DNA from 2 places in the Pseudomonas sp. GQ91 genome. Region 2 is predicted to be linked to the other one. Evidence: predicted binding sites of a transcription regulator. Region 2 holds the regulator's gene; the other holds the start of a gene.
The links. Region 2 encodes FliA, which starts transcription of late flagellar genes. Its sites were predicted from a motif close to CTAAAGTTTNNNNNNNNNNNGCCGNTAA; they were not measured.
Positions count from the first base shown of each region.

Region 1: a site for FliA is predicted at 12,593-12,620, ahead of AC6CIA_RS18540 (methyl-accepting chemotaxis protein). Genes of this name have one in related genera too.

Region 1 is NZ_JCAXED010000012.1:53,602-70,817, forward strand. Features, by position in the region: partial or broken gene AC6CIA_RS18475 (transposase domain-containing protein) at 6-101, opposite strand; gene AC6CIA_RS18480 (zinc-dependent alcohol dehydrogenase family protein) at 102-1,112, opposite strand; gene AC6CIA_RS18485 (ArsR/SmtB family transcription factor) at 1,168-1,464, opposite strand; gene AC6CIA_RS18490 (NAD(P)/FAD-dependent oxidoreductase) at 1,701-2,906, opposite strand; gene AC6CIA_RS18495 (RrF2 family transcriptional regulator) at 3,172-3,711, shown strand; gene AC6CIA_RS18500 (protein-glutamate methylesterase/protein-glutamine glutaminase) at 3,909-4,991, opposite strand; gene cheD (chemoreceptor glutamine deamidase CheD) at 4,954-5,487, opposite strand; gene AC6CIA_RS18510 (CheR family methyltransferase) at 5,484-6,293, opposite strand; gene AC6CIA_RS18515 (chemotaxis protein CheW) at 6,303-6,842, opposite strand; gene AC6CIA_RS18520 (methyl-accepting chemotaxis protein) at 6,879-8,534, opposite strand; gene AC6CIA_RS18525 (chemotaxis protein CheA) at 8,564-10,603, opposite strand; gene AC6CIA_RS18530 (STAS domain-containing protein) at 10,644-10,931, opposite strand; gene AC6CIA_RS18535 (response regulator) at 10,955-11,323, opposite strand; gene AC6CIA_RS18540 (methyl-accepting chemotaxis protein) at 11,333-12,547, opposite strand; gene AC6CIA_RS18545 (LysE family translocator) at 12,882-13,511, opposite strand; gene AC6CIA_RS18550 (DMT family transporter) at 13,937-14,872, opposite strand; gene AC6CIA_RS18555 (LysR substrate-binding domain-containing protein) at 14,963-15,868, shown strand; tRNA gene AC6CIA_RS18560 (tRNA-Met) at 16,013-16,089, opposite strand; gene AC6CIA_RS18565 (MFS transporter) at 16,325-17,216, shown strand, end outside.
Region 2 is NZ_JCAXED010000008.1:89,421-104,381, reverse strand. Features, by position in the region: gene AC6CIA_RS13840 (CheW domain-containing protein) at 1-789, opposite strand; gene AC6CIA_RS13835 (ParA family protein) at 874-1,662, opposite strand; gene motD (flagellar motor protein MotD) at 1,714-2,601, opposite strand; gene AC6CIA_RS13825 (flagellar motor protein) at 2,617-3,357, opposite strand; gene AC6CIA_RS13820 (protein-glutamate methylesterase/protein-glutamine glutaminase) at 3,357-4,484, opposite strand; gene AC6CIA_RS13815 (chemotaxis protein CheA) at 4,534-6,768, opposite strand; gene AC6CIA_RS13810 (protein phosphatase CheZ) at 6,780-7,568, opposite strand; gene AC6CIA_RS13805 (chemotaxis response regulator CheY) at 7,587-7,961, opposite strand; gene fliA (RNA polymerase sigma factor FliA) at 8,132-8,872, opposite strand; gene fleN (flagellar synthesis regulator FleN) at 8,869-9,702, opposite strand; gene flhF (flagellar biosynthesis GTPase FlhF) at 9,809-11,125, opposite strand; gene flhA (flagellar biosynthesis protein FlhA) at 11,137-13,251, opposite strand; gene AC6CIA_RS13780 (cold-shock protein) at 13,568-13,774, opposite strand; gene AC6CIA_RS13775 (cold-shock protein) at 13,803-14,009, opposite strand; gene flhB (flagellar biosynthesis protein FlhB) at 14,375-14,961, opposite strand, start outside.

The DNA of each region.
Region 1 (17,216 bases), on a different contig from region 2:
GCGACAGGCAGCAATGGGCCAATCTCTCTCGTCCGCTGCGTCGGCAGCCGTGTCAGCACATCTTTGAGATAGGCATACGCATCATGCCCATTCACGCGTGCTTAGATATCCAGGCAAATTTTGCCGAAATGCTGGTTGGTTTCCTGATACTTGAACGCTTCGACAATCTCGTCCAAAGGGAAATGACGATCAATAATCGGGCGCATGCCATTAGCATTGATGGCTCGGATCATGTCCTGCTGCTGGCTACGGCTACCCACCAATACACCCTGCAGACGCACTTGCTTGATCAGTGCCGGTACAAAATTCATTGCACCGCTTACGCCACTCAATATCCCGATGACGGAGATGTGACCAGCAACCCGAATTGCACTCATCGATTGCTCAAGCGTCGCTGGGCCGCCGACTTCGATGATGTGGTCAACACCACGGCCGCCCGTTAGCGCGCGTGCAGTTTCGCCCCAGTTGAGGTCTTTGCGGTAATTGATCACATGATCAGCGCCTAGCGCTTTCAGGCGTTCAAGTTTTTCGTCGCTTGAAGAGGTCGCGATGACGGTAGCACCGGCCATCTTAGCGAACTGCAGGGCGAAAATTGAAACGCCACCCGTGCCTTGGACGAGCACGGTGTCGCCCGGCTTGAGTGAGTCATCGGCCATCAGGGCGCGCCATGCAGTAAGACCGGCGGTGGTAAGCGTCGACGCTTCAGCATGGCTGTAGCCAGTAGGCGAGAGGGTGAACGACGTGGCGTTGGCCGTCACTTGCTCACGAGCGTAGCCGTCAATGCCATCACCTGGCACGCTGACAAAGCCTTCAACCAGTGGCACACCGTTGATCCATTCCGGGAAGAAGGTGCTGACGACCGAGTCACCCACCTTGAATTCAGTGACATCTGGGCCGACAGCAATGACTTCACCTGCACCATCGGCCATGGGGATGCGTTTTTCGCTAGGGCCCCACATACCGCTGACCACCGCGAAGTCGTGGTAGTTGAGCGAGTTGGCGTGAAGGCGTACGGTGATTTCGCCACGCGCTGCGGCTCGGACTTCGCTGCTGCCAACCACAACCTTTTCATAGCCGCCACCGGGTTGAACGAAGATAGTTTTACTGCTCATAGGGGTTTCCTTATGTTTTCTAATTACGCGAAATAACGAAATGAAAGTTTAAAAATTACAATTCGATGCTCAGCCTAGCCGCAAAGTCATCAATCGCCTGCTCATTGCGCCGGTAGTAAGTCCACTTTCCGATGCGGGTGGTCAGCACGAAGCCTGCACGTTGCAAGATAGCCAAATGTGCAGACGCGGTAGAAGGTGAAAGCCCGGCCTTGTGCTGCAAATGGGTGACGCACACGCCTATCGCAGGATCGCCATGATCCTGAGGGGGGAAATTACTGAGTGGGTCTTTGAGCCACTCCATCATTTGCATGCGAGTGTCATTGCCCAGGGCTTTGAGCTGTTCGAGTATCATGGTCGGCAATACTACGCTTTTTCACGAAATGTTCAATAAGTAATCTATTGCCCTGCGCAACCGTTGCTTATTGCCGAAGCGGCCGGCCCCAAGGGGCCAGCAAAGAGTTCATACTCAAGCCTCCACCGGTTGGTGTGGTATTCGAATCGACAGCTGGGTGCGAGGGCTAGCTTAAAGCCACCATCCATTGCGGCTTCTGGGCTGCTAGCCTCCGTTCATTGTTGGCGCCCTGATGCTCATGCCACGACTGGAATCAGCGGATCCGCTGCGGCCAGCGCGATGGCTTTGTCGGCGATGGGCGGATAGATCCATTGTGTATTGATCTGAGTCTTGAGCTGCTTGCCTTCCTCGCGAACGAACTTGACCTGGCGGTCCCAGCCTTCGGTGAATACGGCGCCCCAAGAGCCAAGGTCCAGGCAGGTCACATACTTGGCCTGGCTGTACGGGATGGGCGCTACATCGAGTAGCTGGGCCGCGGCGTTATTGCCTGCCGAGCGGCCCAAGGCGATGGCGTGCTGGCAGGTCATCAGAGCGTGATTTCCCCATTCGTCACATGCGGCAAATGCCGTATCTCCGGTGGCAAATACGGCCGATTGCCCGAGCACTCGCAAGTTCCCATCGACATGAAGGCGGCCCAGGCCGTCGCGTTCGGCAGCCACCTGGGTAGTCAACTCACTGGCTCTTACGCCCGCTGTCCAGACGACCGTGTTGGCTTCGATCCGTTGTCCGTCGGCCAAGGTCACGCCCAGCGAGTCAACCGCTACCACCGAGGCGCCAAGGCACCAATGCACGCCCAGTTCCGCCGTGGCTTCGGCGATCACCGGTGCCATCGCGACACCCATCGAAGCACCGATCGCTTGAGCACGATCAACAATGATCACTCGCGGCTGGCTGTGCTCGCCTAGTACGCTTTTCAACCGCGCGGGCATTTCGCACGCCGTTTCGATGCCGGTGAATCCGCCCCCGGCGATCACCACCGTCTTACGCGCCAGGGAAGCCGGCAGCGTGGCCAAGTGTTCGAGATGGCTTTCCAAGCGTCGGGCTTCATCGATCGAGTCGACATTGAACGCATGGTCTGCCAGGCCGTCGATCGCTGGTAAAGCGACTCTGCTGCCAGCCGCCAAGACCAGCGCGGTGTAAGGCAACTCACCGGCTGTACCCGACGCATCCAGGTAGCTGACGGTTTGACCCTGGGTGTCGATGCGCTGCGCCACGCCTCTGATGAATTCCACCCCCGTGGCCTGAAACAGTTCTGTCAAAGGGGCGCGCATCTTGTCCGGGCGCGGTTCGTAGAAACGTGGCCTTACCTGCAACTCGGCTATTGGCGCGAGCACTTGCACGACGATGTCTTCCCGGCCGTGCTGGCTTAGCAGGCGCATGGCGCTCAAGGCGCTCCAGAGGCCGCCGAAGCCGGCGCCGATAATCAGAATGGTCTTTTTCATTTGCAATTTCTCAAGGTTGGAGAGGTGATGGATGAGTTATGAAGCACGCCTCACAACTACGACTATAATGGTCGTAGTTTATGGCTGGCAAGCGTGCGAACCGAGAAAAACTCTGAATACCCAGTTGATTCTTAAGTAAATCTATGTAAATCAGATAGATAAGAACCTATGAATAGTCCCTTGGAATGTAGGGGGGTAGCGATTTTCTTGCACGTTCTGGCATGCCCTGATAGCTTCTTAGGGGAATAAAACAGTCGGAGTTGGCATGGCTTTCTACAGCGCGGGGGTGGAGTACGGCATTCACTGCCTGCTATTTTTGGTCGATGGCCTGGGTGATAGCCGCGAGGCCAGCGTGCGAGACCTGGCTGATCTGCAAGGAGTGCCGCAGGATTACCTCGCGAAGATATTTACCAAGCTCGCCAAGGCCGGACTGGTGACCGCCACCGAGGGTGTCCGGGGCGGTTTCAAATTGGCCAAGCACTCGCAGGACATTTCGATGCTGGACATCGTGCTGGCCATTGATGGCCGCAAATCCATGTTCGAATGTAGAGAAATACGTGGTCGCTGTGCGTTATTCGAAGGCGATGCACCGCCATGGGCGAGGGAAGGAACCTGCGCTGTCCATGGTGCGATGATTGCCGCACAGAAACGGATGGAGGAGGTGTTGAGCCAACAAACCATTCTCGATCTTGCGCTCAAGTTTGGGCGTAAAGCGCCTGCCGAGTTTTCCAGCGATGTGAACGGCTGGATGGAAAGCCGGCGGGGTGGTCGTGGGACGGTGCCGCTGGTGGATGTAACCGATTGATCAACCAAATGTGTTAACTGTCTCCCTCTTTCTTGATGGGGTAAGTCATGGTTGGCAGGTGCTTCTAACGTCATAGGGCAGTAACGTTGCGGTTTCATATTAATCGGCAGGCCCGGCTCTCCGGTGCGGGTGGCTACTCGGTCTATAGCGATAGTCTGCTTCTGACCGGAAACATCTCCCCAGGCCAGAGCCCAACTTCACTTATACAAAATCGCCTGATGAATATCCTCCAACGCCATGATGCGCTGGGCGGCGTTGAGCTTGATGGCTTCCTTGGGCATGCCGAACACCACGCAACTGGCCTCGTCCTGGGCCACCGTGGCGGCTCCGGCCTCGAGCATTTCTTTTAGTCCGCGTGCGCCGTCGTCGCCCATGCCGGTCATGATGATGCCGGTGGCATTCTTGCCGGCGAACCTGGCGACCGAGCGAAACAGCACATCCACTGAAGGCCGATGTCGGTTGACCAGCGGCCCGTCGATCACCTGGGCGTGATAATAGGCGCCACTGCGGGTGACCATCAGGTGCTTGCCGCCAGGGGCGATCAGGGCCAGGCCGGGGAGGATGCGGTCGTTGTTGCGCGCCTCGCGCACTTCGATCTGGCAGACGCTGTTGAGGCGCTCGGCGAAGGAGGCGGTGAATTTCTCGGGCATGTGCTGCACGATCACCATGCCTGGGCACACCCGCGGCAGTGCCGTCAGCACCGCCTCCAGCGCCTGGGTGCCGCCGGTGGAAGTGCCGATGGCGACGATACGTTCAGTGGTCTGCGCCATGGCATGGCCATTGGCGGCGGGCAGGATCGCATCCGCACTGAGCTTGCCGGCCGGGGCAAGTGTTGGCGTCGGCCTGACGCTGCGCTTGCCCAGGTTCCTGACGTTGGAGTTGGCCGCGGCGCGGATCGATGCGACCAGTTCGGCGGCTGATTCGATCAGGAAACTCTTCAGCCCGGTCGTGGGTTTGGTGATAATTTCCACTGCGCCCGCCGACAGCGCCTGCAAGGAAGTTTCCGCGCCTTTCTGGGTCAGCGAGGAACAGATCACCACCGGCGTCGGCCGCTCGCTCATGATCTTTTTGAGAAAGGTGATGCCGTCCATGCGCGGCATTTCCACGTCCAGCACAATCACATCCGGCCATTCCCGGGCGAGTTTGTCCATGGCGAAAATCGGGTCGGAGGCGGCGCCCATGACGTGGATATCCGGCGTGTCGCTTAAAATCGCCAGCAGCACCTGGCGCACCACGGCCGAATCATCGACCAGCAGCACACTGATTTTTTTGGTAGGCATCTTGGTTAAGTGTTCCCATTGGTTGGTGCCGAACCCAGACGTTGCCGTTCCACAGGTCGAACATGATTGTGCGGTAACCGGTACTGCCCATGTCCTGGGCGGTCAGGTGCAGTTGATGCTGCTCGGCCAGGGCCAGCGCCGCGCGGATATTCAGGCTGGCCACGTCCTGCGCCGGCAGGTGGCGCTGCTGCTCGGGGAACATCTGACCGCCGCCGAACAGCTTGACCTGATACTCCTGCGCCCGCGTGCCATTGGCGTGGGCGTGGTGCAGCAGCAATTCGAGCGCCTCGTCGGCGTATTTGCCGTCCAGCGGTTGGTCCTTGCGCGAGCGTGCCGGCAGCATGAAGTGACACATGCCGCCGATTCGCCGTTGCGGGTGCCAAAAGGTGATTGCCACGCAGGAACCGAGCAAGGTGCGCAGGCGCGTAGGCCGCGTTGCAAAGCTGACCTGGCCAGGTGCCAAGATCACTTCGGTCGCACCGACAGGCTTGTTCATGGCTTGCGGTAAATCGACGGCGCCACCAGCTTCAAGGTGTCATTGACACCGTTGAGGCTTTCCGAGTGACTGATGATGAAGTAGCCGCCTGGCTTGAGCAGCGGCAGCAGACGCGCCACCACCTGGCTTTTGGTCTGCTGGTCGAAATAGATCATCACGTTGCGCAGGAAGATCACCTCGAATTCCCCGAGGCCGGGCAGCGGTTCGTTGAGGTTGACCTGGACAAAGTTGACTCGGTTGCGCAGGGTCTTGTCGATCAGGAAGGTGCCCTCCTGGCGGCCGATGCCCTTGAGGCAATACTTGGTCAACAGCGGCTGGGGCAGCGTCGCGGCGCGCTCCATGGAGTAATGGCCGTTGCGCGCCTTGGCCAGCACTTGGGTGCTGATGTCCGAGCCGATCACTTCCCAGGGTGTGGTGCCCAGGGTCTCGGCCAGGGTCATCGCCAGGCTGTAGGGCTCTTCACCCGAGGAGCTGGCCGCGCTCCACACGCGAAACACCTTGCCCGGCGCGGCCTTGGGCAGCACCTGCTGACGTAGGAAGTCGAAGTGCTTGGGCTCGCGAAAAAAGTAGGTTTCGTTGGTGGTCAGCAAGTCCAGCGCGACTTGCAGCTCGCCCTTGCGCTGATCGCTCATGATCAGCTTGAAGTACTCACCATAGCTCTGCAGCTCATAGTGCTTGAGGCGCTTGAACAGGCGCCCGGCCACCAGGGCTTTCTTGGCGGGAGACAGGTTGATGCCTGCCGCGCGGTACAGCCAGGCCTGGAACTGACCGAATTCACGATCGTCGATGGAGGTGGTGTCGGGCATGATCGGGCCTCAACGCGGGTCGAAGTCGAGGGCCTGCGCCTGGCCGTTCTCGGCGAGGCTGGACATCTCGTCGATGGACAGCACCTTGTCCACTTCCAATACGATCACGAACTTGCCGTCGACCTTGGCCATGCCACTGATGAAATCGGCGCGAATCCGCGCGCCGAAGCTGGGCGGCGGCTCGATCTGCGCGGTCGGGATCTCCTGCACGGCGGAAACAGTATCGACGAGCAGCCCGATGTCCTGGGATTGGCCATCTTCAATACTGGCTTCGATGATGATCACGCAGGAGCGTCGGGTGATCGCCGAGTTGGCCCGCCCAAAGCGCGCCGACAGGTCGACCACCGGCACCACCGCGCCGCGCAGGTTGATCACTCCGCGCACGAAGGCTGGCATCATCGGCACCACGGTCAGGCTGCCGTATTCGATAATTTCCTTGATCCCCAGAATGCCGATGGCGAACATTTCGCCGCCGAGCATGAAGGTCAGGTATTGCGCATCCTCATCTACTGCAACTGCGGTATGACGAGTAGTCATCACTGCGCCCATGTCATTCTCCCTGTAAGCCCGCATCGATTCTTGCGATCAGAAACGGGTGAATTCCGATTCGTCCGGGGTGCTGGCCGTAGTGTAGGCAAAGGCCTTGCGCGGTGCCTGTTGTACCGGGCGTGGCGCCTGGCGGCTGGGCTTGCCGGGGGTGTCCACGTTGCTGCCTTCAGGGGCGGCCTTGGACGTTGAATCGAGCACGAAGAAGCTCATCGCCTGTTGCAGTTGCTCGGCCTGGCCGCTCATTTCTTCCGCGGTGGCCGCCAGTTCCTCGCTGCTCGACGCGTTCTGCTGGGTGACTTGGTTGAGCTGGGTCATCGCCGTGTTGATCTGCGCGACACCCGCCGCCTGTTCTTCGGATGCGGCGCTGATTTCCTGCACCAGGTCGGAGGTCTTGTTGATCGACGGGACCATTTCGTCAAGCAACTTGCCGGCTTTCTCGGCCATGTCCACGCTGCTGGAGGACAGTTCGCCGATTTCCTGGGCGGCTACCTGGCTGCGCTCGGCCAGCTTGCGCACTTCGGCGGCCACCACCGCGAAACCCTTGCCGTGCTCGCCGGCCCGAGCGGCCTCGATGGCGGCATTGAGGGCGAGCAGATTGGTCTGGTAGGCGATGTCATCGATGATGCTGATGCGCTGGGCGATTTTCTTCATCGCCACCACCGTCTGCTGTACCGATTCGCCACCGTCGGTGGCTTCCTTGGCGGCCTTGCTGGCCATGCCATCGGTGACCTTGGCGTTTTCGGTGTTCTGGTTGATGCTGGCGCTCATCTGTTCGACCGAGGCACTCGTTTCCTCGACGCTGGCCGCCTGTTCACTGGTGGCTTGGCTCATCGATTGCGCGGTGGCGCTGACTTGCTCGGAGGCGCTGGCCAGGTTATCGGCGGCATTGCGCACTTCGCCGATGATATGCGCCAGCTTGCCGACCATGTTGCGCATGGCGTTGAGCACCATGCCGGTCTCGTCTTTTGCGCCAGGCTCGATGTGGGCGTTGAGGTTGCCTTCGGCCAATTGTTCGGCGGCGGTCGCGGCTTGCCTCAGCGGACGGGAAATGATCCGTGCGATGAACACCGCCAGGCCCAGGCCGATCAACAGCGCAGCGACCAGCACCGCGATGATCGACAGGCGTGCGCTTTCGTACAGCGCCGTGCCCTTGTCACCGGCGACGGTAGCGCCGGCGTCATTGAGTTCGACCATTTTCTGCAGGTGGCTGGTCACCTCATCGAAATGCACCTTGGACTCACCCCTGAGCAAGCCGCGTGCCTGGGCATCCTGGTTCTGCCGGGAAAATTCGAACAACGCCTTGCTGCTCGCCAGGTAGGCGGTCCAGGCGCTGTTCATACTGGCCAGGAGCTGGCGATCTTGATCATTCGACAGCAACTGCTCGTAGGTGCCCATGCGGGTTTCGAACTGCTGGCGCGCCTCGGCGGCTTCCCGCTCGGCCTGCTCCTTTTCCTCCACGACCTCGGTGCTGATGTGGTTGTTTTCTTTCAAGCGATAGTTGGCGGCAAAAAAGCGCATGCCCGCCGCCGCGCGCATTGAGGGCATCCAGTTGCCCTTGATGTCCTGGGCCGCCTGGTTCACGGCGCCAAGCTGGAGGACGGCGAACACCCCCATCACCGCTGTGAGTGCCAGGACCACCAGGAATGAGCTGATCAACTTGGTGGAAATCTTCAGATCGTAGAACCATTTCATCGGGGAACCTCCATGGAATTGCAAATGCGTCAGCGAACGACGACCGGTGGCGACTGAGGTGCCTGGGGCGTGCGGGCTTCCAGTTGTACGAGTTGGTTGAGCAGTGCCGGTACATCCAGGATCAACGCCACCGCGCCACTGCCCAATATGGTCGAGCCGCTGATCCCGCGCAGTGCGCCGAACAGCTTGCCCAGGGGTTTGATCACGGTCTGGAACTCGCCGAGCAGGTCATCCACCACCAGCCCGGCCTTGTGCTCGGCGTAACGCACCACCACCACATTCTGGCGGCGAGCGGCCGGACCTTCGTGGCTGAAGTGGTCGCGCAAGTCCACCAGCGGCAACACCTCGCCACGCAGGTCTGCATAACCCTGGTCGCGGCTGGACTGGCGCTGGTGTTCATCCAGCTCGATACATTCCTGGACCATGTCCAGCGGGATCACGTAGGTGGATTGGTCGACGCCGACCAGGAAGCCATTGATGATCGCCAGGGTCAGCGGCAAGCGAATGCGCACCACGGTGCCCTGGCCGGGCCGGCTGTCCAGGTCGACGGTGCCGCGCAACAGGGTGATATTGCGCTTGACCACATCCATGCCCACGCCACGCCCGGACAGATTGGTCACCGCCTCGGCGGTAGAGAAACCTGCTTCGAAGATCAGGTTGTAGATCTCCTGATCGGTGAGCACCGCACCGCTGGCGACCAGCCCGCGTTCCTGGGCCTTTTCCAGGATGCGTTCGCGGTTGAGCCCGGCGCCGTCGTCGGCGATTTCGATGACGATGCTCCCCGAGTCGTGGTAGGCATTGAGACTCAGATGGCCCTTGGTCGGCTTGCCAGCCGCACGCCGGACATCGGCGCTTTCGATACCGTGGTCCATGGCGTTGCGCAGCAGGTGCATCAGCGGGTCGCCGATCTTCTCGACAACGGTCTTGTCCAGTTCGGTTTCCGCGCCGTTGATGATCAGTTCGATGTCCTTGCCGAGTTCCTGGCTGACATCACGCACTACGCGGCGGAAACGGTTGAACGTGTCGCCGATGGGGATCATGCGCAGGTGCAGGGCGCCATCGAGAATCTCTTCCACCAGCCCCGAAACCATCGAAGTGGCCTCTTGCAGTGGGTCGTTGTTACAGGAGCGGGCCAGCAGGCTCGCGCCGGCGCTGGCGATGACCAGTTCGCCGACCAGGTTGATCAACTCGTCGAGCTTGTCGGCGTTGACCCGCACGTAATTGCCATCCCGGGCTTTCGGCTCGCTGGTCGCTGGCAGGCGCTGCGGCGAGGTCGTCATGGGGCCTTGCTCGGTCTGCGTGACCAGCTCGGTACCTGGGGTGGCGATGCTGTCGGACGCTTCGTCGACTGCACTGATGTGCACTTCACAGTCGTCGCGCACGAAGTCAAACACTTCGTTGAGGGTGGCGTGGCTGGCCGTCGAGCGCAGGTCGATCTCGAACCCCAGGTAGCAGCTTTCCGGGTCCCAGCTGTCCATGGCCGGGATGCTGTCGGTCAGGGTGCTGACCTGCACCATCTGCCCCAAGGTATCGAGGTAGCGCAGGAACGACAGCGGGTCCATGCCATTACGAAACACGTCCACGCCGAAGCGCAGGGAAATGTGCCACAGCACTTCGGCGGCCGTGTCTGCAGCGGCTGCGACGGTTTCGACGCTTTGAGCGGGGGCGCCGGGCGCCTGATAGGCACTCAACGCCTCGCTCAATGCCGCCTCTCGTTCCAAGGCCGCGGGCTGGAGCGTCTCGCCCCGGTGGGCGACGACCTCGATCAGCTCGAGCATATGATCGCCGCACTTGAGCAACACTGCGATCAGCGGGGCATCCACGGCCACGCTGCCGTCGCGCAGCCGGTCGAGTACGTCCTCTACAATATGTGTAAAGTTCACGATAGGCCCCAGGCCGAACAGGCCGGCGGAGCCCTTGATGGTGTGCGCGGCGCGGAAAATCGCGCCGATGGCATCCTGGTCGGCGGGCTCGCTTTCCAGTTGCAGCAGGGATTGCTCCATGGCCTGCAACAGTTCGCGTGCCTCGACGATGAATGTCTGCTGTGCCTGATCGAGATTGATGCTCACTTGGACTTTCCTTGTCGATCAATGAACGAGGACGCGCTGACTACACGGCGGCGCTGCCACACAATTGGAGTACCTGCGTAACCGCCTGGCTCTGGCCGGTCACGCTCAACGCTGTACCGGCGACGCCGGCTTCACGCTGGATGACCGCGAGCAACTGCAGGCCGGCGCCATCCATTTCTGTGACCTGGGACAGGTCCAGCTCCAGGCGTGGCGCCGCGCCAATCCGCGGCAGCAGCGCGCCCGCCAGTTCTGCCACGGTGTAGATCGTGAGTTCGCCGTCAATGCCCACGCGGGCGGTGTCGTCAAGTGTTTCACGGGTGATCGGCATGGGAGCCTCCCTGGCGCCGGGTGTCACGGCAGGATCAGTTTTGATACCGCTGCCAGCATCTGCGCCGGCTGGAACGGCTTGACCACCCACGCCTTGGCGCCGGCGGCCTGGCCTTCGGCCTTCTTCGATTCCTGGGACTCGGTGGTAAGCATGATGATCGGGGTGAACTTGTAGTTGGCCAGCTTCTTGACCTCCTTGACGAAGGTGATGCCGTCCATGTTGGGCATGTTCACGTCGCTGATGATCAGGTGCACCTTCTGCCCGGTGAGCTTGCCCAAGGCATCCCGGCCGTCGCTGGCCTCGATCACGTCGTAACCGGCGCTTTTCAAGGCAATGCCGACCACTTGCCGCACGCTGCTGGAGTCGTCGACCACTAATACACTCTTCGCCATGATGTGCTCCTAAAAGAAGGTGATGTCTTGAGAATTCTGCTGCACGGCTGCTTTTCCATGATGGGTGCGCCGTTGCTCGTCGGTGGCGTAGGTGGCTTCCATGCGCTCCAGCCACTGCCGGGCATCGACGCCCACCGCCTGGTCCGGGGCCTGGCGGGCCTGCAATAGGTGGTCATGCAAGGCGTGCATGTTGTCGCGCACGTGGCTGAGGATCTGGCTGACCCGATCCTGGAATTGCAGGTTGACCAGCACCTCGGTCATCTCGTCACGAATGCCGTAGCTTTCCTGCTTGAGCAGGTCGGCGGATTCGGCCAGGCGCCCGGTGATGTTCTGGAAACGCTCGAGCACCAATTGAATACTGTTTTCGGACGCGGCCACCGACTGGCTGTCCTGGTCGGCGCTGCTGGACGCGGCCTGCACCAGTTCGGTAATGGCGTTATTGATGATGTCGACCTTGGCCGACATCTGCTGGCCGGTTTCGCTGGATTTGCTCGACAGGCTGCGCACCGCATCGGCCACCACCGCGAAGCCGCGACCGGCTTCACCGGCACGCGCCGCCTCGATGGCCGCGTTGAGTGCGAGCAGGTTGGTTTGCGCGGCAATCGCCGCCACGTCGGCGGCCATGGTGCGCAGTTCGCCGGTATAGGCAGTGAGGCTGCGCACTTGGACCAGGGTCTGGTCACGGCTGGTTTGAGTGGCCTTGAGTGAGTTGATCACCTGGCTCAGCTCGCTGTCACTGCGCGCCAGTACCTTCAGTGCGCCGTCGGCCGCCTGTCCATCCAGTTCACCGGCAGCATGCTGCGATGCCTGGACCGTTTCCTGCAATCGCGTGGCGATCCCGGTAAAACGGTTGGCCAGGCTCACAATCGCTTCTTCGGTCTGCTGGCGCGAGCTTTCTACCTGCTTGGCCCAGATCGGCATGGCACCCAGCAACACCTCATCGAGCTGCGCCCGCGAGGCCATGCCGTTGTGCGCCGCGTCTGCCTCTGACTGATCCGCCAGCGTCCCAGCAGTGGCTCGCAGCAGCGCGTCACGCTGCGACCGCGTGCTCCAGACGCAGGCGCCGAGACCGATCAGCACCAGCACCGCGCAGGCCGCCAGGTTGGACAGGGAGGTTGACTGCAGGAGTATCCACATGACGGCGGGCACGACCGGGATGAAACCGAACCAACGAAAACGCGGAGGACCGGGAAGGGGAGTGCGGCTGGATTGGCGCGGGATCATGGGTTCGGTCCTTGAACGTTGTTGCGGATATAAATGACATAGGGGTTATCTGCCCTGTGCGCCGCAACTTTAGACCCTCCTGGATACCTTCCGTCTGGTTATGACCAATAGGTTACCGATCAGGGCGTTACGGTCGCCCTAACCGTTGAGACTGAGGTGCAAATGCTGACGCCAGCCACTCAAACTCCTCGGGATCAGCTCGAGAGGGGGGATACCGCCCGATCTGGTTAGCGTCGGTGACGGGTTAAAACGTGACCTTGGGACGGCGCGGAACCTGACATCGGCGCACGTTGGGGACCCGGCGCGATGTTGCGTCCAGAAAGGCCTGGAGCCTTTAAACCGGCCGGCTGAGCAACAACAAACGTGCTGCCAGAACGGTCATTACCGCAGCGAAGCAATAAGAACCCAGGCGTTTGTGGATCGAGCCTTTGCGAAGGCTCGCATGCAGCCGTCCGGCGCAAAATCCGAGCAGGGAATGAAAGACCAAGGCGATCAGCGCAAGCAGCAAACCCAAGAACATCAATTGCAACGTGACGCTGCTGGTGCCGACGCTGACGAATTGCGGTAGGAACACCATGAAGAACAACAGCGCCTTGGGGTTTAACAGGCTGTTGAGCGTGGCCCGGATCAAGATCTTCCGCAATGAGGCCTGCGTAGGCTGAGTCTCAGTATCCGAAGGGGGCGTCCTCAATGCTTGCCAGGCCAGCCACATCAGATAACAAGCGCCTGCCCACCGCAGCACGTCGAACGCCGGTGCCCAACTCATCACCAATGCCCCTAAACCCGCGCTAACCATGACGGTCATCAGAACATCGGCCAGGGTTATTCCCAGCGCCGCCGCGAGACCGGCGCGCCAGCCGTGCGCGACGGCGTGGCTGGTGACGATAGCCATGTTAGGGCCTGGCACAATCAGCAGCAGCAAGGCGGCAACGATGAAAAGATAGAGATTAGTGCTGTCCGGCATGGCGCAATACTTCCTTGGATGAAAAGTAATGCTAACCGGGAATGTTCAGGTAGAAGCAGATACAGCGAGGACGGATTTGGCCGCAACAGTCTGGTGTAGAGAGGCAAATTGACAGTTGTTAAGGTTGACGGGCATTGGGCGACTCGTAATGGAGATCCCTTTGACGCTTGGTAATCATGCGGGGTGGTCCAAAGGACCTATCCCGCAAGCCTCACCCACACGATCTGTGTACCGGAAAAGGCCGGCGAAGAAGCGCTTTACTTCATCTGCCGTGTGCGCTTCCAGAGACTGCCCGTCATGCACGGTTTTCCAGTCCAGGTGCGAGATCAGCTTGTCCCTTGCATGAGTAGCGTGCGCTGCAACACGGCTTTGCCAGGGGACAGTGGTGCATACTGGGCTGGGCAAGGCCTGTACACGTGAGATGTCTAGAGTTCGCCTGCGGGTTTTTTCAGCACAATGAAACCTGACAGCAGAATAAGGACCAGGCCGGTAGCGGTTCGGCTGTTCAGCATTTCGTTGAACAACAGGGCGCCCCAGGCGATGGCAAAAATCAGGTAGGTGTAGTCAAACGCACCAATGACCGAGGTCTCACCAACCTGGTAGGCCTTGGCGAGCCCGATGCTGACGACCACCATCAGGACCGCCAACACGATCATGATCCACCAGTCGGCCTGGCCCATGGCCGACCAGCCCCCAATCAGGAATCGCAAGCCGTCATCCGCCGGAAAATGCGGGCCGGTCTGCAGCACTACCAGGCTGCCCACCACTCCAATGATCAGCAACGCGACATTCATGGCCAACGCCAATAATACGGGGTCCTCATCGGCACATTTGCCCTTGGTCACCACCACGGCAAGGGCGTATAGAATGGCGGCGAGTACAGGCAGTAGCGCGTAGGTATTGAAGTCTTCGGTGCTCGGCGCCAGGGTAATCACGACCCCGACAAAACCCAGGCTGATCGCCAGCCATTTGCGTATGGTCACGTTCTCCTTCAAGGAGAGGGCCGAGAACAAAGCGATGAACAGAGGTGTGGTATAGATGGCCAAGGCGGCGACGGTCAGGCTGATGAAGGGCAGTGCGCCGTAAAAGGCGATCCACATCAACGACAGCAGCAGGCTTCTTATCACCACCCACAGGGGAGACAGCGGCCACAACTGCGGGGCGCCGCGCAGGTGAACCACCAGGGCCATCAGAATGCCCGAGGCCAGGAAAGAACGGATTACATACAATTGCCACATTGAAGTATCGGCACTGGTGGCCTTTATGATGGCGTCTGACACCGAGAGTAAAAATACCGAACCTACAATGATAAGAATGCTTTGTCGGTTATCGCTGGCGGTTATCGTAGTGCTTCCAGACATGAGTTTTCCTTGATTAACTGCTTTAAGGATTCTGGGTGTGCACTGGCTGTATTTAAAGTGACTTATGGTTACGCAGCAGGACTGAAAGTTATGGATAATTTCAAACGCTCACTGCCCCCGCTGTCCAGCCTTGTGCCTTTTGAAGCGGCGGCGCGACTTGAGAGCTTTTCCAAAGCCTCTGAAGAGTTGAACTTGACCCAGGCCGCAATTAGCAAACAGGTACGTACTCTCGAAGAGTTCCTGGGGGTTGCTTTATTTACCCGCAGAAATCGGGCGGTATTCCTGACGGCGGCGGGTGTCGAATTTCGCGATACTGTTCGGAGCGCATTCCTGGGGATTGCGTCGCGAGCCGAAGACCTGAAGAAAGGCCGGGATAACAGCGAAGTAGTTCTGGTGGCACAGTTGTGCGAAGCTTTTTATTGGCTGACGCCCAATATTCCCGCGCTGCATAGGAAGTACCCGGATATGGAGGTGCGCCTTAACGCATCGACCCAGCCCATCACCGCAACCGCTGAAAAATTTGATATCGCCATCCAGACCTCAGGCCGGGCTTCTGGCGATCACACGCGGTTGTTTACCTTGAGCGACGACATCTATCCGGTCTGTAGCCCGCGCTACCTCGCTTCTTTTGGCAGTACACCGCCGGCCTTGACGGACTTGGCCAACCTGCCGTTGCTGCACCACGTTGCGGTGCCGCAAGACTGGAGCACCTGGAATGATTGGTTGCTGGAATTCGGCATCAAGGCAGGTGACCCCAAGGACAAATTCTTCGACAGTTATCCGGTGATGATGCAGGCCTGTGTCGAGGGGTTCGGTTTTGCCTTGGGATGGCGCCGGACCACCGAAAAAATGCTCGCCAGCGGCGATCTGGTACGGCCCTTTGCCGAATCCACCCATCTGCCGGACGCCCTGAGCGTCTACAAATGGCGAGACGCCAACCTGCGCCCGGCAGCCCGGCAGTTGCTGGATTGGTTGAAGTCATCCTTTGGTGACTGAGCCTGCGTTCGACCCTTTGGACTGCCCCTCGGCAGCGTAGACATCTCCAGCCTATGCTTGGACGTCTAGAAACAAGAAAGCCCGCACGAGGCGGGCTTCTTGAGGTGATTCATAGACTGCTGTAGACATCTATGGATCGGTACTTGGTGGCTACACAGGGACTTGAACCCCGGACCCCAGCATTATGAATGCTATGCTCTAACCAACTGAGCTATGTAGCCAAGTGGCGCGCATTATTCGCGTAGAACGAAGATGCGTCAAGCCTTTTTGTTGAAAATTTTTCTACGCTTTCAACCGTTTAACGAAAATCACCGTTACGGACGACGAGTGGCCGTTGAAACGGCTGGGTGTTGAGTAACTCGTTAGCACCCTAAGGGGATAGCCAGCGCGCAGCGAAAAGTGGCACATTGTCGCTCCTGCACCTGTGCATCCATCTGCTGTACGGAAACGCTCTTCATGGCTCTCACCCATCCCCAGCCTTCAGTGGCTACGGCGTCAGCCGCCGGGCAATCCAGCCCGTTGGTCATGCGTGTCATCGGCGCGGTGGCGCTGGCGCATCTGATCAATGACTTGATCCAGGCGGTGTTACCGTCGATCTACCCAATGCTCAAGGCCAGTTATGGCCTGACGTTTACCCAGGTCGGCCTGATTACCCTGACATTCCAGCTTACCGCTTCCTTGCTTCAACCTTGGGTGGGGTATTACACCGATCGTCATCCCAAGCCGTTTCTGTTGCCGTGCGGGATGATTTGCACGCTGATCGGGATATTGATGATGTCTCAGGTCGGCAGTTTCCCGATGATCCTGCTGGCGGCGGGGTTGATTGGGGTCGGTTCGTCGACCTTTCACCCTGAAGCGTCGCGGGTTGCGCGCCTGGCGTCCGGCGGGCGCTATGGCCTGGCGCAGTCGACCTTTCAGGTGGGAGGCAATGCCGGTTCGGCCTTCGGGCCATTGCTGGCCGCCGCGATCATTATTCCCTTTGGCCAGGGCAATGTGGCCTGGTTCGGCCTGTTCGCGGTATTTGCCCTGGGTGTGCTGTACGCCATCAGCCGCTGGTACCGCAATCATCTGAACCTGTTCAAGCTCAAGCAAGGCCAGGCGGCGACTCACGGCCTGTCCAAGGGGCGGGTGCTGAGCGCCCTGATCGTGTTGGGGGTGCTGGTGTTTTCCAAGTATTTTTACATGGCAAGCTTCACCAGTTACTTCACCTTTTACCTGATCGAGAAGTTCGACCTGTCAGTGGCCAGTTCCCAGTTGCACTTGTTCCTGTTCCTCGGGGCGGTGGCGGCAGGCACATTCTTCGGTGGGCCGATTGGCGACAAGATTGGGCGCAAGGCGGTGATCTGGT
Region 2 (14,961 bases):
TCAAGTACGTTTGTTGCCTTGCATATCTTTCACCGCACCGCTGGCGATCAGTTCCGCCAGTTCCGCGACATCCAGCAGTGCGCACATGTGCTCAATCACCGTGCCCGCCAGCCAGGGCCGCTGCCCCCTCTGGCTGCGCCATTTGATTTCATTGGGGTCCAGGCGCAACGAGCGGCTGACTTGATGCACCGCCAACCCCCACTCGTAACCCTGAACCGAAATCACATACTGCAGGCCCTGGCGAAAATCATCGCGGTAGCGGTCGGGCATGACCCAGCGCGCCGTGTCCAGCACCTTGAGGTTGCCCGCCTGGCTCGGCAGGATTCCGAGAAACCAGTCCGGCTGGCCAAACAGCGGCGTCAACTCCTGGCCTTCCAGCGAGTAAATCGATCCGAGGCACACCAGCGGCACTGCCAGGGTCAGCCCGGCCACGTCGAACAGCAGGCATTCGAACGGTTCGGCGGCCCATGCCGGTCGCCCTTCGGTTTCCCCGGGCGGCGGTGGAATGCTTGGCGCCAGATGCACCTCCGCCACCGGCGGCACCAGTACCAGAGGCACTGCCGCTACCGGAACCGGCTCAACCCAGGCATCGCGGGCCTGCTCCTCCAGTACCGCCAATTGAAACTCATCCAGGCTGGCCTCAGGCTCGACGCTGGGCGCAACCATCACCTCATCCAGGACCAGAATCGGTTCGGGCAGCTCGTCCTCGGTCGCCTCCTGCAGCAACGCATCCAGGTAAGACTGCAACGCCAGTTGCGGTGGGCTTTTGGTATCCACAGGACGATTCATCTGTATGCCCACGCGCAAGTCCTGTTACCCCTGTCTTGAGAGGTTATCGGCTCGATGGCCCACTGACTTGAATAAACTCTCATCTCACGCCACCTGCGCTACAAGCTGCTGGGCCAGCAGATGCTTGAGCAATGCCCGATAAGCCAGTACGCCGCGGCTTTTGCCATCGAATTGCGACGGCGTCAGACCGGCGCGGCTGGCATCGCGCAAGCGTGTGTCGACCGGGATGTAGCCTTGCCAGATAGTGTCCGGATAGGCGTCACGCAAAACGCGCAACGTGCCAAGCGAGGCTTGGGTACGGCGATCGAATAAGGTCGGGACAATGCTGAACGGCAGCGCCTGCTTGCGCGAACGGTTGATCATGGCGAGGGTGCTGACCATGCGTTCCAGGCCTTTGACCGCCAGGTGCTCGGTCTGTACCGGGATCACCAGTTGCTGGCTGGCCGCCAAAGCGTTGACCATCAGCACACCAAGCAACGGCGGACTGTCGATGATCGCGTAGTCGAAGTCCTGCCACAGCTGCGCCAGGGTCTTGGCGATCACCAGGCCCAGGCCGCTTTGCCCTGGCGATTGTCGCTCGAGGGTGGCCAAGGCCGTGCTGGAGGGCAGTAACGAAATGCTCTCATTGCTGGTGGACAGCAGCAGTTGCCCCGGCAACCCGTCAGGCACGTTGCCCTTGTGCAGGAACAGGTCGTAGCAACTGTGTTCCAGCGCATCCGGGTCGTAACCGAAATAGCTGGTCATCGAGCCGTGGGGATCGAGGTCGACAATGACCACACGCTTGCCCGCCTCGGCCAGCAAGCCGGCTAAGGCGATGGAAGTGGTGGTCTTGCCGACCCCACCCTTTTGATTGGCAACTGCCCAGACTCTCATTCGGATTGTTCCTCCCGGTGGGCACTGGCTCGACCGAGAAATAGCACGAGGTTATAGAGCCGGTGACGGAGAATTGACGGCGTTCGCACGAACCGGCGGCTTTACGGGCGTCGGTGCAGTTTGTGTGCCAGCCCGCTTCAATGCTGCATCCGGTCGCGCATTGGCGGCCCCGGTGGCGGTCAGGCTGCGGCGCACATCCAGGTTGCGCGAGACCACCAGCACTACCCGGCGATTACGCGCCCGGCCTTCGGCCGTCGCATTATTGGCCACGGGCTGGAATTCGCCGTACCCCACGGACGCCAGGCGCTCGGGGTTGACGCCCTGCATCGCCAACATGCGCACGATGCTCGCCGAGCGCGCCGACGACAACTCCCAGTTGGTGGGGTACAGCGCTGTGTGGATCGGTAGATTATCGGTAAAGCCCTCGACGTGAATCGGGTTGTCGAAGGGTTTCAAGATCGCAGCGACCTTATCGATGATGCTGAATGCCATGTCGCTGGGGAGCGCATCGGCGCTGGCAAACAGCAGGCTGGAGTTGAGTTCGATCTCCACCCACAGCTCATTGCCACGAATCGTCATCTGGTTGGAACTGATCAAGTCGCCAAACGCCGCGCTGATGTCGTCGGCGATACTCTTGAGCGGATCGCTGCCGCCACTGATGCCGGCGTCGGTCTCATCGCTGTCCTTGACCAACGGTTTGGCCGGCGTCACGCTCTTGGGGCGTTCATCGCCAATCGGAATCGGCTTGAGGGCGCGGTCGGAGTCGTTAAACACACCCACCAGCGCCTCGGAAATGACCTTGTACTTGCCTTCGTTGATCGAAGAAATGGAGTACATCACCACGAAAAAAGCGAACAGCAAAGTGATGAAGTCGGCGTAGGACACCAGCCAGCGTTCATGGTTGACGTGCTCTTCAGGTTCGCGGCGACGACGGCTCACAGGCAATACCCCCCATCAATCCATGAAGCCCTGGAGCTTCAATTCGATGGAGCGCGGGTTCTCGCCCTCGGCAATCGACAGAATGCCTTCCAGCAGCATTTCACGATAACGCGACTGGCGTTGGGCAATGGACTTGAGCTTGCTGGCGATCGGCAGCAGCAACAGGTTGGCACTGGCCACGCCATAGATGGTGGCGACGAACGCCACGGCAATGCCGCTGCCCAGTTGCGAAGGATCGGCCAGGTTGCCCATCACGTGGATCAAGCCCATGACCGCACCGATGATGCCGATGGTCGGCGCATAGCCGCCCATGCTTTCAAAGACTTTGGCGGCGTTGATATCGCGACTTTCCTGGGTGTAGAAATCCACCTCCAGGATGCTGCGGATGGCTTCCGGCTCGGCGCCGTCAACCAGCAACTGCAGACCTTTGCGCGCATAGCTGTCGGGCTCCGCATCGGCCACGCCTTCGAGGCCGAGCAGGCCTTCCTTGCGCGCTGTGAGGCTCCAGTTGACCACGCGGTCGACGCCACCGGCCAAATCCACGCGGGGCGGAAAAATGATCCACACCAGAATCTGCATCGCGCGCTTGAACGAACTCAAGGGCGCCTGCAACAGCGCCGCGCCCACCGTACCGCCAATCACGATCAACGCCGCCGGACCGTTGGCCAGGGCACCGAGATGCCCTCCTTCGAGGTAGTTGCCGCCGATAATGGCGACAAACGCCAAGGTGATGCCAATCAGGCTCAACACATCCATCAGAGACAAGCCTCCACCAAGTGCTTGCCAATGTCATCCAGGCTGTAGACGGCATCGGCCAGGTCGGCCTTGACGATGGCCATCGGCATGCCGTAGATCACGCAGCTGGCTTCGTCCTGCGCCCAGATCGCGCTGCCGCCCTGCTTGAGCAGGCGCGCACCTTCACGGCCGTCGGCGCCCATGCCGGTGAGCACCACCGCCAGAACTTTGTCACCGTAGGACTTGGCCGCAGAGCCGAAGGTGATATCCACACAAGGCTTGTAGTTCAGGCGCTCGTCACCCGGCAGGATTTTCACCGCACCGCGGCCGTCGACCATCATCTGCTTGCCGCCTGGTGCCAGCAACGCCAGGCCCGGGCGCAGAATGTCACCGTCTTCGGCTTCCTTGACGCTGATGCGACACAGTTTGTCCAGGCGTTCGGCAAAGGCCTTGGTAAACGCAGCGGGCATATGCTGGATCAACACGATCGGCGCCGGGAAGTTGGCCGGCAGCTGGGTTAACACGCGCTGCAAGGCCACAGGGCCACCCGTCGAGGTGCCGATGGCGACCAGCTTGTAGGCTTTGCGCTTGGGCGAAGCCGCACTCGACACGGGCGTGCGTGCCGGCGCCACGGCTGGACGCGGAGCTGGCGCCGAGACAGGCGCCGGGCGTCCGAAAGTACTGGGCGCCGATGGCGTGGTCACGGGTGCCGGTGTCGGTGCTGGCGCGGCGGCCCTGAAACTGCCGCGATTACTGCGCGAGATGCTATGCACCTTCTCGCAGAGCATCTGCTTGACCTTTTCCGGGTTGCGCGAAATGTCTTCGAAATTCTTCGGCAGGAAGTCCACGGCGCCGGCGTCCAGCGCATCGAGGGTGACTCGGGCGCCTTCGTGCGTCAGCGACGAGAACATCAATACCGGGGTTGGACAGCGTTGCATGATGTGCCGAACGGCGGTGATGCCATCCATCATCGGCATCTCGTAGTCCATGGTGATCACGTCCGGCTTCAGCGCCAGCGCCTGATCAATCGCCTCTTTGCCATTGGTGGCCGTACCGACCACCTGGATGTTGGAATCCGCCGAAAGAATTTCCGAGACGCGGCGGCGGAAGAAGCCCGAATCGTCCACCACCAGAACCTTGACTACCATAACCACTCCGTTAGGCAGGGCGAGGGACTGCCGCCCTGCCCCACCAGAATCAAATACGCCGCGCGGCGTAACGCTTGAGCATGCTCGGAACGTCGAGAATCAGCGCGATTCGACCGTCACCGGTAATGGTCGCACCCGACATGCCCGGGGTTCCCTGCAGCATCTTGCCCAAAGGCTTGATCACGACTTCTTCCTGGCCCACCAGTTGATCGACCACAAAGCCGATGCGCTGGGTGCCCACGGAGAGGATCACCACATGGCCTTCACGCTGCTCCTCATGCTTGGCCGAAGCCACCAGCCAGCGCTTGAGGTAGAACAGTGGCAGCGCCTTGTCGCGCACGATGACCACTTCCTGGCCGTCCACCACGTTGGTGCGCGACAGGTCGAGGTGGAAAATCTCGTTGACGTTGACCAGCGGGAAGGCAAACGCCTGATTACCCAGCATTACCATCAGGGTCGGCATGATCGCCAGGGTCAACGGCACCTTGATGACGATCTTCGAGCCCAGGCCCTTGGTCGAGTAGATGTTGATCGAACCGTTAAGCTGGCTGATCTTGGTCTTCACCACGTCCATGCCGACGCCACGTCCAGACACGTCGGAAATCTCGGTCTTGGTCGAGAAGCCCGGCGCAAAGATCAGGTTGTAGCATTCGGTGTCGGTCAGGCGATCGGCGGCATCCTTGTCCATCACGCCGCGCGTGACCGCGATCCCGCGCAGGATATTTGGGTCCATGCCTTTGCCGTCGTCGGTGATGGACAGCAGGATATGGTCGCCTTCCTGTTCGGCCGCCAGGATCACCTTGCCGCCCCGGGACTTGCCCGCGGCCTCACGTTCTTCCGGGGTTTCCACGCCGTGGTCGACGGCGTTGCGCACCAAGTGGACCAGCGGGTCCGCCAGGGCCTCGACCAGGTTTTTATCGAGGTCGGTCTCTTCGCCGACCAACTCCAGGTTGATCTCTTTCTTCAACTGCCGAGCCAGGTCGCGAACCAGGCGCGGGAAGCGGCCGAAGACTTTCTTGATCGGCTGCATCCGCGTTTTCATCACCGCGGTTTGCAGGTCGGCGGTGACCACGTCAAGGTTCGACACCGCCTTGGACATGGCTTCGTCGCCGCTGTTGAGGCCCAGGCGTACCAGGCGGTTACGCACCAGCACCAGTTCGCCAACCATGTTCATGATGTCGTCCAACCGGGCGGTATCAACGCGTACGGTGGTTTCGGCTTCAGTGGCGGGGGCTTTGTCGCCGGCTGGCGCGGGTGCACGGGCCGGAGCGGGAGCAGGAGCCGGGGCCGATTTTGCGGGCGCGGGCGCCGCAGCCTTGGCGGCAGCGGGTGCTGGCGCGGCGACGGCGGCGGTGGCCTTGGCGGCAGCCGGTGCCGAAGCAGCAGCGGCCGGTGGCACTTCGGAAAACTTGCCCTTGCCGTGCAACTCGTCCAGCAGGGATTCGAATTCGTGATCGCTGATCAGGCCATCAGCGGCCGGTGCGGCAGCAGGCGTCGGTGCAGCAGGTGCAGCGGCCGCGGCGACCGCCGGCAAGGCGTCAGCCGCGAATGAGCCTTTGCCATGCAACTGATCGAGCAGCGCCTCGAATTCATCGTCGGTGATGTCGGTGCTGACGGGGGCTGCGGGCTCGACCGGTGCAGGTGGGGCCGCCACCGTTTCAGGGGCAAACTGGCCTTTACCGTGCAACTGATCGAGCAACGACTCGAACTCGGCGTCGGTGATGTCTTCCGTGCTGGGGGGCGCTGCGGGTGCGGCGGCCTGTGGAGCTTCGGCCTCGGCCTTGACGGTATTGAGGGAGTCCAGCAGTTGCTCGAACTCACTGTCAGTGACATCCACTTCGGGTTCGGCAACCGGCTCCGGCGCCGCCTCGACCACCGGCGCCGCAGTCAGGTCGGCGGGTTCCGCCAGGCGCGCCAGAGCGGCCAGCAGTTCCGGCGTCGCGGCAGTGATCGGTGCGCGTTCACGCACTTCATTGAACATGCCGTTGACCGCATCCAGGGCTTCGAGGATCACGTCCATCAATTCCGAGTCGACGTGTCGCTCACCCTTGCGCAGGATGTCGAACACGTTCTCGGCGATGTGGCAGCATTCCACCAGCTCATGCAGCTGGAGGAAGCCGGCGCCCCCTTTTACAGTGTGAAAACCGCGAAAAATTGCATTGAGCAGGTTCGCATCTTCTGGCCGGCTTTCCAGCTCGACCAGTTGTTCGGACAGTTGCTCTAAAATTTCGCCGGCCTCTACAAGGAAATCCTGAAGGATCTCTTCATCGGCGCCGAAGCTCATGGGTGTGCTCCTTAGAAGCCTAAACTGGATAACAGGTCATCTACATCATCCTGACCTGACACAACGTCTTCACGTTTATCGGCATGAATCTGCGGACCTTCACCCTTGGCGAGATGTTTTTTTGGATCTTTTTCCGAGAGGATCGCTTCACGGTCATGTTCGATGCCGGCAAAACGGTCAACCTGACCGGCCATCAACACCAATTTGAGCAAGTTACTTTCCACTTCTGTGACCAATTGGGTCACGCGCTTGATCACCTGGCCGGTGAGGTCCTGGTAATCCTGGGCCAGCAAAATATCGTTGAGGTTGCCGGAGACCGTACGGTTCTCCTGCTCGCTGCGCGACAGAAAGCCGTCGACCCGACGGGCGAGTTCACGAAACTCCTCGGCCCCCACTTCCCGACGCATGAAGCGCCCCCAGTCAGCGCTCAGCGCCTGGGCCTCGCTGGCCATGCCGTTGACCAGGGGCGTGGCGCTTTCCACCAGGTCCATGGTGCGGTTGGCCGCCGCCTCGGTCAGCCTGACCACATAGGACAGGCGCTCGGTGGCATCGGTGATCTGCGAAATCTCTTCGGCCTGGGGCATGCGCGGGTCAATCTGGAAGTTGACGATTGCACTGTGCAGCTCACGGGTGAGCTTGCCCACTTCCTGATACAGGCCGCGGTCGCGGGTCTGATTGAGCTCATGGATCAACTGCACCGCGTCGCCGAACTTGCCTTTTTCCAGGCATTCGACCAACTGGTGAGCGTGTTTTTTCAGGGTCGATTCAAAATCGTCCTGCGATAGTTCGTTATGCTCCATAGCTCCCCCGTGGCGGCATCAACCGTGGATACGTTCGAAGATCTTTTCGATCTTCTCTTTCAAGGCCAATGCTGTGAATGGCTTGACCACGTAACCATTGACCCCGGCCTGGGCGGCTTCGATGATCTGTTCGCGCTTGGCTTCGGCGGTCACCATCAACACCGGGAGGCCACGCAGTTTTTCATCCGCGCGCACATGGCGCAGCAACTCGATACCGGTCATGCCTGGCATGTTCCAGTCGGTTACCAGAAAGTCGATACTGCCGCTGTTGAGAATCGGAATCGCCGTAAGACCGTCGTCCGCCTCGACCGTGTTAGTGAACCCAAGGTCACGCAACAGGTTTTTTATGATCCGCCGCATCGTTGAGAAGTCATCAACGATGAGGATTTTCATGTTCTTGTCCAATTCGACCTCCAAGCAGTCTTAAACGCGTCCAGCACCTGGCCGCGCCATATCATTCAACAGGCATTACACAAAAAGGACTGCAGGGGTCGCACCACGGGCCGCTCCCGCCCAGGCCAAGCGCCCGGACGGTAACGTTCACAGTGTCCCCACACTGCCTGTCAGCGCGCGCGCCACTCTCCCAAACGCCCCCGCAAACGGGCCGCGCATTGGCTGTGCAATTGGCTGACCCGCGATTCGCTGACACCCAGGACCTCACCGATTTCCTTGAGGTTCAGCTCTTCGTCGTAGTACAGCGCCAACACCAGCCGCTCACGCTCCGGCAGATTGGCGATTGCATCCGCCAACGCACTCTGGAAACGCTCATCTTCCAGATCGCGCGACGGTTCGAGATGACCACTCGCGCCGTCCTCGTGCAGCCCTTCATGCTCGCCATCCTGTAACAGGTCGTCGAAACTGAACAAGCGGCTGCCCAAGGTATCGTTCAAAATCCCGTAGTAATCGTCGAGACTCAATTGGAGTTCGGCCGCAACTTCATGATCTTTAGCGTCACGACCGGTTTTTGCTTCAATTGAGCGAATTGCGTCACTCACCATCCGAGTATTGCGGTGTACCGAACGCGGCGCCCAATCCCCCTTACGCACTTCATCGAGCATTGCGCCACGGATGCGAATCCCCGCATACGTCTCGAAACTCGCGCCTTTGCTCGCGTCGTACTTGGTCGACACCTCGAGCAGGCCGATCATGCCCGCCTGGATCAGGTCTTCGACCTGGACGCTGGCGGGCAGGCGTGCCAGCAGGTGATAGGCAATGCGCTTGACCAGAGGCGCATAGCGCTCGATCAACTCGCCCTGACTGTCACGTGCCGAATTCTTGTAAAGGTTGTAGCCGCTTGATGTCATAGCACCGGTCCTGCGCTCGTCTGATGCACCAATCGCTCGACGAAAAACTCCAGATGCCCCCGAGGATTGGCGGGCAGTGGCCAGGTATCGACCTTCTGGGCGATAGCCTTGAACGCCAACGCGCATTTGGAACGAGGGAACGCTTCATAGACTGCACGCTGCTTTTGCACAGCCTTGCGCACACACTCGTCATAGGGCACTGCGCCGACGTATTGTAAGGCGACATCGAGGAAACGATCCGTGACCTTGGTCAACTTGGCGAACAGGTTGCGCCCTTCTTGCGGGCTCTGGGCCATGTTCGCCAAGACCCGGAAACGGTTCATGCCGTAGTCACGGTTGAGCAGCTTGATCAGTGCATAAGCGTCGGTGATCGAGGTCGGCTCGTCGCACACCACCAGCAACACTTCCTGGGCTGCACGCACGAAGCTGACCACCGACTCGCCGATCCCGGCGGCGGTGTCGATCACCAGTACGTCGAGATTGTCGCCGATATCACTGAAGGCCTGGATCAGGCCGGCATGCTGCGCCGGACTCAGATGAACCATGCTCTGGGTGCCCGAGGCGGCCGGTACGATGCGAATCCCGCCAGGCCCCTGCAACAGCACATCGCGCAGCTCACAGCGGCCCTCAATGACATCAGCCAGGGTATGTTTGGGCGTCAGTCCCAGCAGAACGTCGACGTTCGCCAGCCCCAGGTCGGCATCCAGCAGCATGACGCGGCGGCCAAGCTCTGCCAGGGCCAGGGACAAATTCACTGACACGTTAGTCTTGCCGACGCCACCTTTGCCGCCGGTCACCGCGATCACCTGTACGGGATGCATGCTGCCCATGTGCTTTCTTTACCTTGTCTTGCTTAGACGCAGGCTACATAAGGTGGTCGCGCTAACCGCTTGCTGACCATCGATGTAGGTACATTTCACTATGTTCATATAGCCCTCAGCCGACCCGTTTGGCCGGACTGTGGTAGAGGTCAGCGAACATGTCGGCCATCGCTTCCTCGCTCGGTTCTTCCTGCATTTGCACGCTGACGGCCCGGCTGACCAACTGATGGCGGCGCGGCAGATGCAAATCATCTGGAATCCGCGGCCCGTCGGTCAGGTAGGCGACCGGCAATGCATGACTGATGGCCAGGCTCAACACTTCGCCAAGACTAGCTGTTTCATCGAGTTTAGTCAGAATGCAGCCCGCCAGCCCACAACGTTTGTAGCTGTGGTAGGCAGCAGTCAGAACCTGTTTTTGGCTGGTGGTTGCAAGGACCAGGTAATTTCTTGACTTGATTCCGCGCCCGGCCAGGCTTTCCAGCTGCATGCGCAAGGCCGGATCGCTGGCTTGCAGGCCGGCCGTATCGATCAACACGACGCGCTTGCGCAGCAGCGGATCAAGTGCGTTGGCCAGCGATTGGCCCGGATCGACATGGGTCACGGGCACATTGAGGATGCGTCCCAGGGTCTTGAGCTGCTCCTGGGCGCCAATCCGATAGCTGTCCATGCTCACCAGCGCGATGTTGTGCGCGCCGTACTTGAGCACATAACGCGCTGCCAGTTTGGCCAGCGTGGTGGTCTTGCCCATGCCGGCAGGACCCACCATGGCAATCACGCCACCCTCTTCCAGGGGTTCGATTTCCGGAGTGACGATCATCCGCGCCAGATGCGCCAGGAGCATGCGCCAGGCCTGGCGAGGCTCTTCAATGCCGGTGGTGAGTTCCAGCAGGTCGCGGGACAACGGGCCGGACAGGCCAATGCGTTGCAGGCGACGCCAGAGGTTGGCTTGTTGCGGCTTGCTGCCCTGCAACTGGTTCCAGGCCAGGGAGCCCAACTGGACTTCCAGCAGCTCGCGCAGGCCATTGAGCTCAAAGCGCATCGAGTCGAAAACCCGCTGGTCGACCGCGGCTGCCGGCGCTGGCGCCGCAGGACGTGGCGGCTCGACAAAAGTCGGTTCCACCAACGGCTCGGCCGCGGTCAGTGGCAAACCGGCGAACAATTGGCGATTGGTGGTCGCATCGCTGTCGCCGCGCATGCTCAACTCGGCCTGGGCCGAGACAATACGCGAGGCCGTCTTGCGCAGCTCGTCTTCCAGCTCCATGTTCGGCACACGCGGCGTCAGCGCCGAGGGTGTGTAATCCAGGGCAGCCGTCAGCTCGACACCGCCGGCAATACGCCGGTTACCGATAATCGCAGCATCGGCGCCCAGCTCATCACGAACCAGTTTCATGGCCTGACGCATATCGGCGGCGAAAAAACGCTTCACTTGCATAACCCACTACCTCAGCCGTTGGGCCCTACTGTCGCGACGATAGTCACTTGCTTATTGTCAGGAATTTCCTGGTAAGCCAAAACGTGCAAATTCGGTACTGCCAGACGTCCAAACCGCGACAACATCGCCCGAACCGGGCCGGCCACCAGCAAAATCACCGGTTGGCCCTGCATTTCCTGGCGCTGCGCGGCGTCAATTAACGAACGCTGCAGTTTTTCAGCCATGCTTGGCTCCAGCAGAACGCCCTCTTCCTGGCCTTGTCCTGCCTTCTGAATACTATTGAGCAATATTTGTTCCAACCTTGGTTCCAAGGTGATCACAGGCAGCTCGGAGTCAAGCCCTACAATGCTTTGGACGATGGCACGCGACAATCCGACGCGCACCGCGGCCACCAGAGCGGCGGTATCTTGACTCTTGGCGGCGTTGTTGGCGATAGCTTCGGCAATGCTGCGAATGTCCCTTACCGGCACCTGCTCGGCCAGCAACGCTTGCAGCACTTTGAGCAACTGCGACAACGACAACACGCCCGGCACCAGCTCTTCGGCGAGTTTTGGCGAAGCCTTGGCCAGCAATTGCATGAGTTGCTGGACTTCTTCGTGACCAATCAGCTCGTGGGAGTGTTTGTAGAGAATCTGGTTGAGGTGAGTCGCGACCACCGTACTGGCGTCCACCACGGTGTAACCCAACGACTGCGCCTGGCTGCGCTGGCTGACTTCGATCCACACCGCCTCCAGGCCAAAAGCCGGATCTTTGGCGGTAATGCCACTGAGGCTGCCAAACACCTGGCCGGGGTTGATCGCCAGCTCGCGGTCCGGATAGATCTCCGCTTCCGCCAGGGTCACGCCCATCAAGGTCAGGCGGTACGCGCTGGGAGCCAGGTCAAGGTTGTCGCGAATGTGTACGGTGGGCATCAGAAAGCCCAGGTCCTGGGACAGCTTCTTGCGCACACCCTTGATCCGCGCCAGCAATTGGCCGCCCTGGTTACGGTCTACCAGGGGAATCAGGCGATAGCCCACTTCCAGGCCGATCATGTCGATCGGAGTGACATCATCCCAGCCAAGCTCCTTGGTTTCCTGGGCACGGGCCGGCGACGGCAGCAATTCCTGCTGGCGCTCCACTTCCTGCAAGGCCTGGACCTTGACCGCGTTCTGCTTTTTCCAGAACAGATACGCACCGCCCGCCGCCAACGCCGCCATGGTCAGGAACGACACGTGGGGCATGCCCGGCACAATGCCCATGATCGCCATGATGCCGGCGGCCACGGCCAGGGCCTTGGGCGAGGAAAACATCTGACGGTTGATCTGCTTGCCCATGTCCTCGGAGCCGGACGCACGGGTCACCATGATCGCCGCGGCGGTGGACAACAGCAGTGATGGCAATTGCGCCACCAAACCGTCACCGATGGTCAGCAAGGCGTACACCTTGCCCGCGTCGCCGAAAGTCATGCCGTGCTGGAAGATACCGACCGCAATACCGCCAATCAGGTTGATAAACAGAATCAGCAGGCCGGCAATCGCATCGCCGCGCACGAATTTGCTGGCACCGTCCATGGAACCGTAGAACTCGGCCTCCTGGGCCACTTCGGTCCGACGTGCCTTGGCTTGGTTCTGGTCGATCAGCCCGGCGTTGAGGTCGGCGTCGATCGCCATTTGCTTGCCGGGCATCGCGTCAAGGGTGAAACGCGCGCTCACCTCGGAAATACGCCCGGCGCCCTTGGTGACCACCACGAAGTTGATGATCATCAGGATCGCGAACACCACGACACCAACCACGTAGTTACCGCCGATCACCACCTCGCCAAACGCCTGGATCACCTTACCCGCCGCGGCGTGACCGTCCTGGCCGTTGAGCATCACCACCCGCGTGGACGCCACGTTAAGGGCCAGGCGCAACAGCGTGGCAACCAGCAAGATGGTCGGGAACACCGCAAAATCCAGAGGCCGCAGGGCGTAGACACACACCAGCAGCACCACGATGGACAGGGCAATGTTGAAGGTAAAAAACACGTCCAGCAGAAACGGCGGAATCGGCAACATCATCATTGCCAGCATGACCAACAGCAACAGCGGCACGCCCAGATTGCCTCGCGAGAGGTCAGCCACGGAGCCACGGGCAGTGCTGAGCATTTGAGAACGATCCACCGGTATTCCTCGTTTCCTTGAAGCAAACTTTTGACGCCGTATGGCGACCTGGAGGCGCTATTGCAAGAAGCCGTCCAACTTTGCTTGGGGATTTCGGAAACGTTGTGCGGGGCCGGGAAAGGGCCTTGGCAGGGTGCCCTCCGGCCTATGACCAATGTGCAGATGGCGCATTCAGCGTCAGGCAATCAATCAAATTTTCACAGTTGATGGATGATCGGATGCTGGTGAATGTGGAATAGCCGATGGGATCCCATCACAAGCCAGGCATCCGAAGATCGCTCGCTCCAATGCGCCGAATCAATCACGGGACAGGCCGAACCTGATCTGCCTGGGGGCCTTTGGCCCCTTGGACAACCACATACTGCACCCTTTGATTCTCATCAAGTGATTTGAAACCTTCGACTTGAATACTCGAGAAGTGAACAAACACATCAGCGCCTCCGTCGTCTGGCGTAATGAACCCAATGCCTTTTTCCGCGTGGAACCACTTGACCGTACCCGTTTCCATTGTCGCTCTCCTTCACCTGAAGACCTGCTCAGGCTTCATTGATCGATTTGACGCCTGACGCATAAATGCCATCAGGTCGATGGATCATTTGAAATCGCACTTCCAGGTCGACTGAAAGCCGGATCCCCTGCGAGCCGTGGAGATCGACCCGCACCTCCTTTGCCTCTTCATCCAGCGCAATCAAGCCAACGCCGGTGGTCTGGTCATACGATTTGACCCGGCCTCTGAACAGCATACTGAGCCCCCTCCTTGCTTCGCGCTGCGCAGCGCGTGAGGTAATAGAACCGCGAGAACGTGTGGCTGGCTACTGTCAAAGTTGACAGGTAGCGCGGACTTCAAGAGCCAAGGCAGACAGGCAAAGCTGTCACTTTCTATGGGTAGGCGGCGTTGCGAGGGCGAGACCTTGGTAAAAAGCGGGCTTTCTGTGGCGAGGGGGCTTGTCCCCCGTTGGGCTGCGCAGCAGCCCCAAAAAAGCCTCCGCGGTCCTTCAGTCCAAACTGGGGGTAACAGGTTTGGGGGCTGCTGCGCAGCCCAACGGGGGACAAGCCCCCTCGCCACAACAAGCCCCCCCCTCGCCACAACACGCCCCCTCGCCACAGGTCAGTCGTCGCGGCGCAGGTCGGGCGGGATGGGCAGGTCTTTGAGCGGGTCGGGGCGTTTGCCTTTGCCGGCGCGGTATTGGCGGATCTGATAGACGTAGGCCAGGACCTGGGCCACGGCCAGGTAAAGTCCGGCGGGAATCTCCTGGTCGAGCTCGGTGGAGTAGAAGATCGAGCGCGCCAGCGCCGGCGATTCCAGTAGCAGGATGTCGTGGGCCTGGGCGATTTCGCGGATTTTCAATGCCGTAAAGTCGCTGCCCTTGGCCAGCAGCATCGGTGCCCCGCCCTTCTCCGGATCGTACTTGAGCGCCACCGCATAGTGGGTCGGGTTGGTGATGATCACGTCGGCGTCCGGGACCGAAGCCATCATCTTGCGTTGGGACATTTCGCGCTGCAATTGACGAATGCGCTGTTTGACCTCGGGCCGACCTTCCTGGTCCTTGTGTTCGTCACGCACTTCCTGCTTGGTCATCAGCAGTTTCTTGTGGCTTTCCCAGAGCTGAATCGGGGCATCCACCGCCGCGATCAGGATCAGCCCGCAAGCCATCCACAACGCGCTCCACCCCACCAATTGCACACTGTGGATGA